3 regions of the Macrococcus armenti genome follow, and region 2 is predicted to be linked to each of the others. Evidence: riboswitches for the same ligand, from Rfam matches in the RefSeq annotation. Region 2 holds a riboswitch; each other region holds the start of a gene.

Region 1 (3,286 bases), 120 kb from region 2:
ATAACTTTATTAATCCTCCTGCTTCAAGCAAACGTAACGCACGTGCCTGGTTTGTTACATCGTCAGGAATAGCAATTGTATCTCCTTTTTTAATATCTTTAATTGATTTTACTTTTTCTGAATATACGCCAAGTGGTGCAAATACTGTCGTACCTAATACTGAAATATCAAGATTATGATCCTTTTTAAACTGATCTAAAAATGCAAAGTGCTGGAATGCGTTTAAATCAATTTCACCTTCATTCAATGCTTTATTTGGTGCTGTGTAATCTTGAAACTCTACAAATTCAATATTAATACCTTCCTGCTTTGCTTCTTTCTTCACTACTTCCCAAACTTTAGAGTCTACGCCAGTGACACCAATCTTCACAGTTTTTTCTTTACTCTCCTTACTCCCACATGCTGCCAGTACAACGATTAAACTTAATAATAATACGAATAATTTTTTCATGTTCATTGCTCCCTTTTATAGTCTATTTGTATATATGCTTGCAAATTTATTACCGATAAATTGTGTAATCTGAACGAGTATGATTAGTATGACGACTGTAATAAACATAATCAATACATCAAATCTCTGATAACCATATGTAAATGCCAAGTAACCTATACCGCCAGCTCCAACGAGTCCTGCTACTGCCGAGAATTCAATTAGTGATACAGTCGTAAATGTTAAACCTAATATTAAAGCACCCGCAGCTTCAGGTATGAGTACTTTAAATAATATATCGAACTTGCTTGACCCCATTGCTTCTGCTGCTTCTATCACACCTTTATCTACAGATACAATATTGTTTTCTACAATACGTGCGATGGATAATGAAGCTGCGAGTGTCATCGGGAAAATCGCTGCCCATATTCCAATTGATGTTCCAACTAAAAATCTCGTAACCGGGATTAATGCGACAAGGAAGATGATAAATGGAATGGGCCTGATCGTATTAATCAGTGCATTTAATATACCATTCACAAACTTGTTTTCCAGTATATTACCTTTTGCAGTCGCATAAAGTAATATTCCGAGTGGAAGCCCAATCAGTACTGCAAAGAATAATGTAATCACCACCATGATTAATGTGTTGATCGTCTGCTCGATAATAACTGGATAAAATGTTGTAATATCAGTTTTCAAATCCTTCTACCTCCTTTATATCAATTTTAAATTCACGTAATTGATTCAGCGCTGCATCAATATTAGAAGATGATCCTATCACTTCGATTAACAAATTCCCAAATAATCTATCAGTTAACTCGGTTATACCACCATACAAAATATTGAAATCAACCCCAAACTGTCGACCGACCTGACTGAGTGCCGGCTTTAAGATTTGCTGATGACTGAAAATAAAACGGTATAATTTACGATCTGATGTTTTAATTTCATTAGGTATATCATCATTTAATACGCTATGAACAAATCGTTTCGTAACAGGATGCTTTGGCGAAGTGAACAGTTCAAATACTTTATTCTGTTCTACGACTTTGCCGTGTTCCATTACAGCAACTTCATCGCAAATCTTTTTAACGACTTCCATCTCATGTGTAATAATGACAATTGTAATATTGAGTCTCTCATTTATTTTCTTCAGTAAGTTTAATATATCATCTGTCGTTTCAGGATCAAGCGCACTCGTTGCTTCATCACAGAGTAATATATCCGGTTCTGTTGCAAGTGCTCTCGCTATCCCTATTCTCTGCTTCTGCCCTCCTGAGAGTTGATTTGGATAATCATCTTTTTTATCAATTAAACCAACAAAGTTTAACAACTCATCAACTCTTGATTCGATTTCTGATTTGTTATATCGCTTTGATAATTTAAGCGGATATCTAATATTGTCTCCTACCGTTTTTGATTTAAATAAGTTAAATTGCTGAAATATCATACCGATATTCTGACGTCTTTTTCTCAATGTTTTCTCTCTTATCGTCGTAATATCCTGACCTTCTACGATAACATTCCCTGTCGTCGGTTTTTCCAGACGATTTATTAATCTCAGCAAAGTTGATTTACCTGCACCTGAGTAACCAACAATTCCAAATACTTGTCCTTTCTCAATCGTTAAGTCCACATGATTCAGTGCATGAACTTCACCTTTTTTCGTAGTATATACTTTCGTAACATCCTGAATTTCGATTATGCCCATTTTTCCTCCTCCTTCAAATAAAAAAACACTCACATAGCTTGAGCTAAATGAGTGTTATACGTTCAACATTTATCTGCCAAGCTAATGCTTGATGGATTTAGCACAGTGCTCTGTAGTAGAGTCCGCTGCTGAGACTTCATCGGGCCATATCCCTCTGTCTCTCTTGATAAATTATTATTAAGTTGTTTTACATATTACATGTGATACATAAATAAGTCAATATTATTTTTAAACTTTTTTAAAAATTTAGTTTTTTTTAGAAACTCGATAACCCTGTAAACTCCTGTACACGGTATAAGACGTCTTTAATAAACGATGGATCTTTCTGGACGTCATAATCATCTGTTACATGCGCATATTTGTTTTCCCACATTGCATCAAATGTATCGTTTAGTTGTTTAAATACGCTTAAGTCGCTTTTACCGGAAATCACAACGTCTGTTTCCATGTTATAGTCTCCAACGTTTCGACGTGTTAAGTTCGCACTTCCAAGTATTACAGTGCTCTCACCAGTCGATAAACTTCTAAAAAGTGTATATTTCGCATGGAATTGTTCTCCGTGACTCACCGCCCATCTCACTTTTATATGATCGTCTGACTTTGAGATGAGTTCATGCGCAACAGGTTTGTTTGGTATACCCGGCTTTTCCTTTCCGAATGCTTCTTTATTTACATCTAAAATAATGCGAACCTCTACACCACGGTCTGATGCATTTAATAGTGATTTTACGATATCACGATCAGATAAATAAAACATTCCCATCTTAATATTATCCCCGGACTTCATGCTGTTAATATTTCGCAGTACCGCTTCTTTCACTTTAGCCTCTGTTACGAGTGTTGTTTTATAATCCATGTCATTGCTATATGCGTGATTTTTTATCGCGAAATCACTTGCTGATAAATTACTACCGCTCATGTTCAGTGCATGAATTTCACTTTTAATCAAATCTTCCTGTAATTGGCCTGTTACTTTTACTGCAACGTTCTGATGATGTCCGCTAGGGTCGTGTGGATTGCTGCTTGATATGATTGCGGCATCTTCTGTTACTAATGTTTTTCGATGATTCGCTTTCATATTAAGTAATCTTGCGAAACCTCGTACCGTTACATTCGGTGCTTCTTTAGAGAATATATTCGGA
Region 2 (3,286 bases):
CTTGTTAAGCGTCCTTTAGCAGTAAAAGGTGATAAAATCACATTAGGGTTTAAGGAAGTAGAGTATAAACAAACTTGGTTATAAAAAAGATTGAAGAAACGCTTACATTGTGTCATTATAAAGATGTTAAGTATTTTATATATATGGAGGGCTTATAATGTCAAACTTAAAATTTTCAAAAGATCATGAGTGGGTAAAATCAGAAGATAACGTTAAAGTTATCGGAATTACAGACTTTGCACAATCAGAATTAGGGGATATCGTATTCGTTGAACTTCCAGAAGTAGGAGATGAAATTACTGCAGGTTCACCATTCGGTAGCGTTGAGTCAGTTAAAACTGTTTCTGAATTATATGCACCAATCTCTGGTAAAGTTGTAGAAGTTAACGATGAATTAGAAGATTCTCCTGAGTTAGTTAACGAATCTGCTATGGATCAAGCATGGATGATCAAAGTTGAAGCAGACGATAGCGAACTTGCTGATTTAATGGATCAAGCACAATATGATGAAATGATTAATGCATAAATGGTATAATTTCCTTGATAATATTTATTATCAAGGATTTTTTTAATATGACGAAAAAGGTGATGGACAATGTCTGTAATTCAAAAGGTCATCGTAGTAGAAGGTAAGCGAGACAAGAAACGATTACAAGAAGTATTAACGGAACCTGTACATATTATTTGCACACATGGCACGATGGGCATCGAAAAGTTAGATGCTATGATTGAAGATTTGTATCATCATAAAGTTTATATTATGACCGACAGCGATAAGGCAGGGCGTAAAATCAGAAACTGGTTTAAACGTCATCTTAGCGAAGGGCAACATATTTATATTGATCCTAAGTATGGCGAGGTAAGCAATTGTCCGCTTGATTACTTAGCTAAAGTTGTTAGTCGTTATGATTTTGAAATTAAAGAACAGTTTGAATGGAAAGGTAAGCCACAACGTTATGAGTATCAGAACGCATTTGCAATCTAAAGATTTAACTGGATTAGAAAGTGATTATATCATATTTGGATACACGCCGTTTTGCGGCACTTGTAAACTTGCAGAAAAGATGCTAGATATCGCGAATATGACAATACAATGTAAGGTGTTGAAACTCGACTTAAATTATTATGAATCACTTTGCGAAACTTATAAAATTTCGAGTGTGCCAGTACTACTCGTCATTAAAGATGATAGCGTCGTAAAGACAGTATTCAAATTTGAGTCAGTTACTTCAATATACGAAATATTGAGAAATACTATTGACGAATAATTCAAATTACTTTAATATATAATTCATTAACAAAACAATTAAATAGTTGCTCTTATCAAGAGAGGTGGAGGGATGTGCCCTATGAAACCCGGCAACCGTCATATAATGACAAGGTGCCAATTCACATAAAGTGTATACTTTAGAAGATGAGAGAGTCGAAATATATTATTATGTCGTCTTTCTTATTTATTTGAGAAAGACGACTTTTTATTTAGGAGGATGCATGTGATTAAATTAAATGATGTTGTAAAAACGTTTACAACGAAAAAAGGCGATATTACAGCTGTTAATCATGTAAGCCTTGAAATTAATCAAGGTGATATATATGGTATTATCGGATTTAGTGGTGCCGGAAAAAGTACGTTAATTCGTATGTTTAACGGACTTGAAAAACCGACGACTGGTGAAGTAATTGTCGACAATGATGTGATTAATAAACTTGATCAGAAAATTTTAAACAAAAAGCGCCAGAAAATTTCAATGATATTCCAGCACTTTAATTTATTATGGTCACGCACTGTGTATGACAATATTGCATTACCACTTGAAATAGCAGGTGTAAATAAAGCTGATATAGATCATAAAGTTAAATCATTAATTAAACTCGTTGGACTAGAAGGGCGAGAAAATGCTTATCCTTCTGAATTATCCGGTGGTCAGAAGCAACGTGTCGGTATTGCACGTGCACTCAGCAATGATCCAAAAGTATTACTCTGTGATGAGGCGACAAGTGCTCTGGATCCACAGACGACTGATGAAATATTAGAACTGCTTGTTGATATTAATAAAAAACTGAATTTAACGATTATCTTAATTACACATGAGATGGAAGTTATTCGAAAAATTTGTCACCGTGTTGCGGTAATGGAGCTCGGTAAAGTTGTTGAAGAAGGTACAGTTTTAAACGTGTTTAACAATCCAAAGACAAGTATTACTAAACGTTTCGTCAAAGATGATATTTCTGATGATGAGCTTGAAACTTCAATTAAGGATATTAAAGCACAGTATCCAGTCGGAACATTACTACGCTTAAAGTTCATCGGATCCGCAACAGGTCAGCCAATTGTCAGCAAAGTAATTAAGAAGTATGGGCTGGATATGAATATATTAGCAGGAAATGTTAAACATACTCAGGCAGGTTCATTTGGTCACTTAATCGTTCATCTTACATCTGTGAAAGGAGATCTCGTTACGATTGCAGAAGAACTTAAGACGCACGGTGTAGAAGTGGAGGTAGAGCAGGATGCAAACTAGTTTTTCGGATACGATTAGAGACATGTTGAGTTTCAAAAATGTCGTCTGGCCAGATGTATGGACAGCAACACTTGAAACATTGCAGATGACTTTAATTTCAACGTTCTTTACATTTATTTTCGGACTGATTATCGGTATTATTTTATTTTTAACATCAAGAAGTAAAAATAAAGGTGTGCGAATATTTTATTCTATTACTGCATTTTTAGTGAATTTATTCCGAGCAATACCTTTTATTATTCTCATTCTATTGCTCTTCCCGTTCACTAACCTTATCATGCAGACGATTAGTGGTGTTAAAGGTGCACTTCCGGCTTTAATTATCGGAGCATCACCATTTTATGCACGACTCGTTGAGATTGCGATGAAAGAAATCGATAAAGGTGTCATCGAAGCGGTACAATCTATGGGCGCGAGTACTTTTACGCTAATTCGAAAAGTACTAATTCCTGAAAGTTTGCCAGCCCTTGTATCAGGTATTACTGTTACAGCGATTGCGCTTGTCGGTTCAACAGCGATTGCAGGAGTTATCGGTGCTGGAGGATTAGGGAACTTAGCATATTTAGTTGGTTTTACAAGAGCACAAAATGATGTCATTTTAGTGTCAACCGTATTAATATTAGTCATTGTATTTGTTATTCAGCTTATTGGTGATCTATTAACGAAACGCATCGATAAAAGATAATACTTGTGGGCTTTTGAATAAATAAAAATAAAACAAAAGGGAGAGATTTATGATGAAAAAGTTATTTTCTTTATTAGTA
Region 3 (3,286 bases), 990 kb from region 2:
CATGAAACAAAGGCTTGGTATTGCTCAAGCATTAATTCATAATCCAGAAATTCTTATTTGTGATGAACCGACGAGTGCGCTCGATCCGAAAGGAAGACAAGAAATACTGGATATATTAGAACGCATTAAACATCGTACCACTGTCATCTTCTCAACTCATATCCTGACAGATATTGAACGCATATGTGATGAAGTCATAGTCCTAGCAAATAATAAAATAACTAATATCAATACATTAAAACCTAACTTTGAAACACCATTAATTCGACTCAAATTAAAGATAAATCAAACAGAAAAAGAAAAACTAAGCCCATATTTTGATTATACGATTGATGGTCAGTATACATTCATATCATCAAATGATTCGGCCATGCAGACACTATATGAAAAATTAAATATGCTGCAAATTTACCCAGAATATATCGAGCGTATCGATAATAATATAGAAACGCTTTATTTGGAGGTTACATCATGAATCAGCTAATGATTATGCTTCAAAAAGAATGGACTGAGAGTATACGCACAAATAAATTAATACCTATTATCATCGTATTCATGATACTTGGAATTATGAGTCCTCTCACAGCCATTATAATGCCAGACATTATAAAGAATGCTCTCCCCTCAACAGTGAAAGACTTTAATATTCCTGAAGCTACCTATATAGATTCATATATTCAATTTTTCAAAAATATCAATCAAATAGGGCTCATTATATTAGTAATTATGTTCAGCGGTATTTTAACAAACGAATTATCAAGAGGAACATTGCTCAATTTAATTACAAAAGGTTTAAGCAGAAAATACATTATACTTTCTAAATGGATCATCAGTACAATCATCTGGACAATCGCATACATTATAGGTGCGCTCATCCAATATTCTTATACATTATATTATTTCAATAACGAAGGATCCTATAAACTCGCCGCTTACATGATGAGCTGGTTATTCGGAGTAATGTTACTTAGTATTATTATGCTTTTATCAACTTTGCTCAAGAATAATATTGCTGTAATGTTAGGTATACTGTTAATCGTTGTCATGATGTTCATACTTAGCATGTTTAAACACATTAAAGATAAGTTACCATTACAACTCATCCAGAAAAACACAGATATAATGATTGAAAAAACTGTATTTAGCCAAATGTTTACACCTATCATCATCACAATAATGATCATATTGTTAAGTATTATATTAAGTATATATCGCTTTAATAAGGCCGAAATTTAAACACAACAAGAACAAAATATGTTATAATAAATATACAAAAAAATAGCTCGTATCTTATTCAGAGCAGGTGGAGGGACTTGGCCCTATGAAACCTCAGCAACAGGCGTATGCACTGTGCTAATTCCAACAAGATGTAATCTTGAAAGATAAGAAGTTCTTACTCAAGCTCTTCTTTCTTTAAGATGAGCTTATTTTTATTGTAAAAATTTTATGAGGAGTGTTTTATATGAGAACGAGAGCAGATGTACTTGCAGATTTAAACGAACAAAGACAGGTAAAGCCGAACAGTTATGCATCGAATATGCATAAGGTTTACAAAATTCGAGAGCTGGAACAGGAATTAGGTAAGATCGAAGCTGAGGCTAATGATACTAGAGTACAAAATAAAGAACACATGCAGCAGAAAAAGTTAGAATTCATTGTCGACGGCTTTAAAATTACAGTAGAACGTTGTTAATAAAAACAACCGTGACAAATCAAGTCGCGGTTGCTTTTTTTTCAATATTTATTCGTCGTCCTTTATTATTTCACTTCTATCAAAGGTCTGACTATGATGAAAACGACTATTATTAAAATAAAGCAAAGTGTTTTTCATGCTCTAATCCATTTTTGATGATTCATAATAACTCATTTCAGTTTTTATATTTTTAATATACATCCAAATTATGTATATTAAAAAGTATTAAGAATATATTATTTATAAAAGATAATTATGCAAAAAAATTTGGAATGCATTGATATATTAAATACATGCATTCCAATTTTTATAAGTTTATTAATTCATCTACTATTACTTTCTTCAAAAGTTTCACTATAACTTTCTAGAAAAATTACCAATCCTACTAAAACAATAGTACTTAAAGTATTCGCATAGGGAATTTTAATAAATTCAAACAAATGTATATCATAATCAAATATATAATGACCTAACCAATATAAGAATTTTGAAAGAAGTATTAAATATATTAAAGCAATACAAAGATTTAAAACCCTAAATTTCAATATCTTATTCATATTACATATCCTCAAAGTCTAAATTTATAGGTAATGATGGCAGATCTTGTGCTTTTGTTAACGTATCAGTACATGGTATTGTTTCATCGACTTCTTCTAATTTAAATTGATCAATCCATACTTTACCCTTACCTAATAATAAAACTCCAAAATGTATTGATGCTGCACTTTCATTTACATCTAATACGACAGAGTAATAATTCCATTCATTTGTTCCGTTAATTGCTCTATCCATCATGTTATCAAACTGCATTACATCGTTTTTAGCATCATCAATTCTAGCCCATAATCCACATTTATCTGCTGACTCTGTTTTAATAAATGCTGAAAATTTCACACGTTTTTTATTATAAGATTCTGCAGAAATACTTTGCATTAAGGTTCCGAAAGTGTTCTCATTATACGTTGCGTCATTATCTTTAGATGATAATAAAGCTGATTGGTGTCCACTATGATATACCTTTGTATCCAATACGGTTTCATAAAGATGTGGCGCAGTCCCAGTCAATATCCATCCCTTAATATGTTCTGAAGTCATCACTACTTCCTCCTTGTTATCATTTATTAATCCACTCATCAATTTTCGATATTTACCTGGTGGTAATCCGTACACTGATTTAAACCTTCTCGAGAAAGCTTCCTGAGATTGAAAGTTCAGTACAAAAGCCAGATCGATAATACTAATATCGGTATACAATAAATATTGTGAAGCATAAGCAATACGTCTACTTATTATATAGTCATAAAATGTATAACCAGTCGCTCTCTTGAACATTCTCATCAAATGGAACTTTGAATAACCTGTGCGCTTTACATAATCGTCTAACGTATAATTTTCTAATAAGTTTTCCTCAACAAGTTCAATAATTTGATTGATATTATCCTGACTCAATATGTATCACCTCATAAATATTGTAACTGTTACTTGCGATTTGTTTTTGATAAATGTTGCTGTATTATATTATAAAAATCAATTTTAAGTTGGATGTCTCCAATACGCAAACTAGAGGTTGTCCCGTATAATTCTGAATGGCCA

What was found. A riboswitch is a leader RNA that binds a small molecule or an ion and turns the genes downstream of it on or off. The one in region 2 is predicted to bind S-adenosylmethionine.
Region 1: linked by a shared signal. The riboswitch ahead of LAU42_RS02510 (methionine ABC transporter ATP-binding protein) and the one ahead of LAU42_RS03155 (methionine ABC transporter ATP-binding protein) in region 2 are both predicted to bind S-adenosylmethionine.
Region 3: linked by a shared signal. The riboswitch ahead of LAU42_RS08195 (hypothetical protein) and the one ahead of LAU42_RS03155 (methionine ABC transporter ATP-binding protein) in region 2 are both predicted to bind S-adenosylmethionine.

The regions. Positions count from the first base shown of each region.
Region 1 is NZ_CP083608.1:453,681-456,966, reverse strand. Features, by position in the region: gene LAU42_RS02520 (MetQ/NlpA family ABC transporter substrate-binding protein) at 1-451, opposite strand, end outside; gene LAU42_RS02515 (methionine ABC transporter permease) at 467-1,132, opposite strand; gene LAU42_RS02510 (methionine ABC transporter ATP-binding protein) at 1,122-2,138, opposite strand; SAM riboswitch class I at 2,211-2,317, opposite strand; gene LAU42_RS02505 (phospholipase D family protein) at 2,401-3,286, opposite strand, start outside.
Region 2 is NZ_CP083608.1:578,022-581,307, forward strand. Features, by position in the region: gene LAU42_RS03135 (Spx/MgsR family RNA polymerase-binding regulatory protein) at 1-84, shown strand, start outside; gene gcvH (glycine cleavage system protein GcvH) at 158-526, shown strand; gene LAU42_RS03145 (toprim domain-containing protein) at 596-985, shown strand; gene LAU42_RS03150 (thioredoxin family protein) at 957-1,268, shown strand; SAM riboswitch class I at 1,318-1,421, shown strand; gene LAU42_RS03155 (methionine ABC transporter ATP-binding protein) at 1,494-2,522, shown strand; gene LAU42_RS03160 (methionine ABC transporter permease) at 2,512-3,207, shown strand; gene LAU42_RS03165 (MetQ/NlpA family ABC transporter substrate-binding protein) at 3,260-3,286, shown strand, end outside.
Region 3 is NZ_CP083608.1:1,566,166-1,569,451, forward strand. Features, by position in the region: gene LAU42_RS08185 (ABC transporter ATP-binding protein) at 1-475, shown strand, start outside; gene LAU42_RS08190 (ABC transporter permease) at 472-1,236, shown strand; SAM riboswitch class I at 1,288-1,389, shown strand; gene LAU42_RS08195 (hypothetical protein) at 1,463-1,693, shown strand; gene LAU42_RS08200 (helix-turn-helix domain-containing protein) at 2,252-3,142, opposite strand; gene LAU42_RS11990 (GrpB family protein) at 3,236-3,286, shown strand, end outside.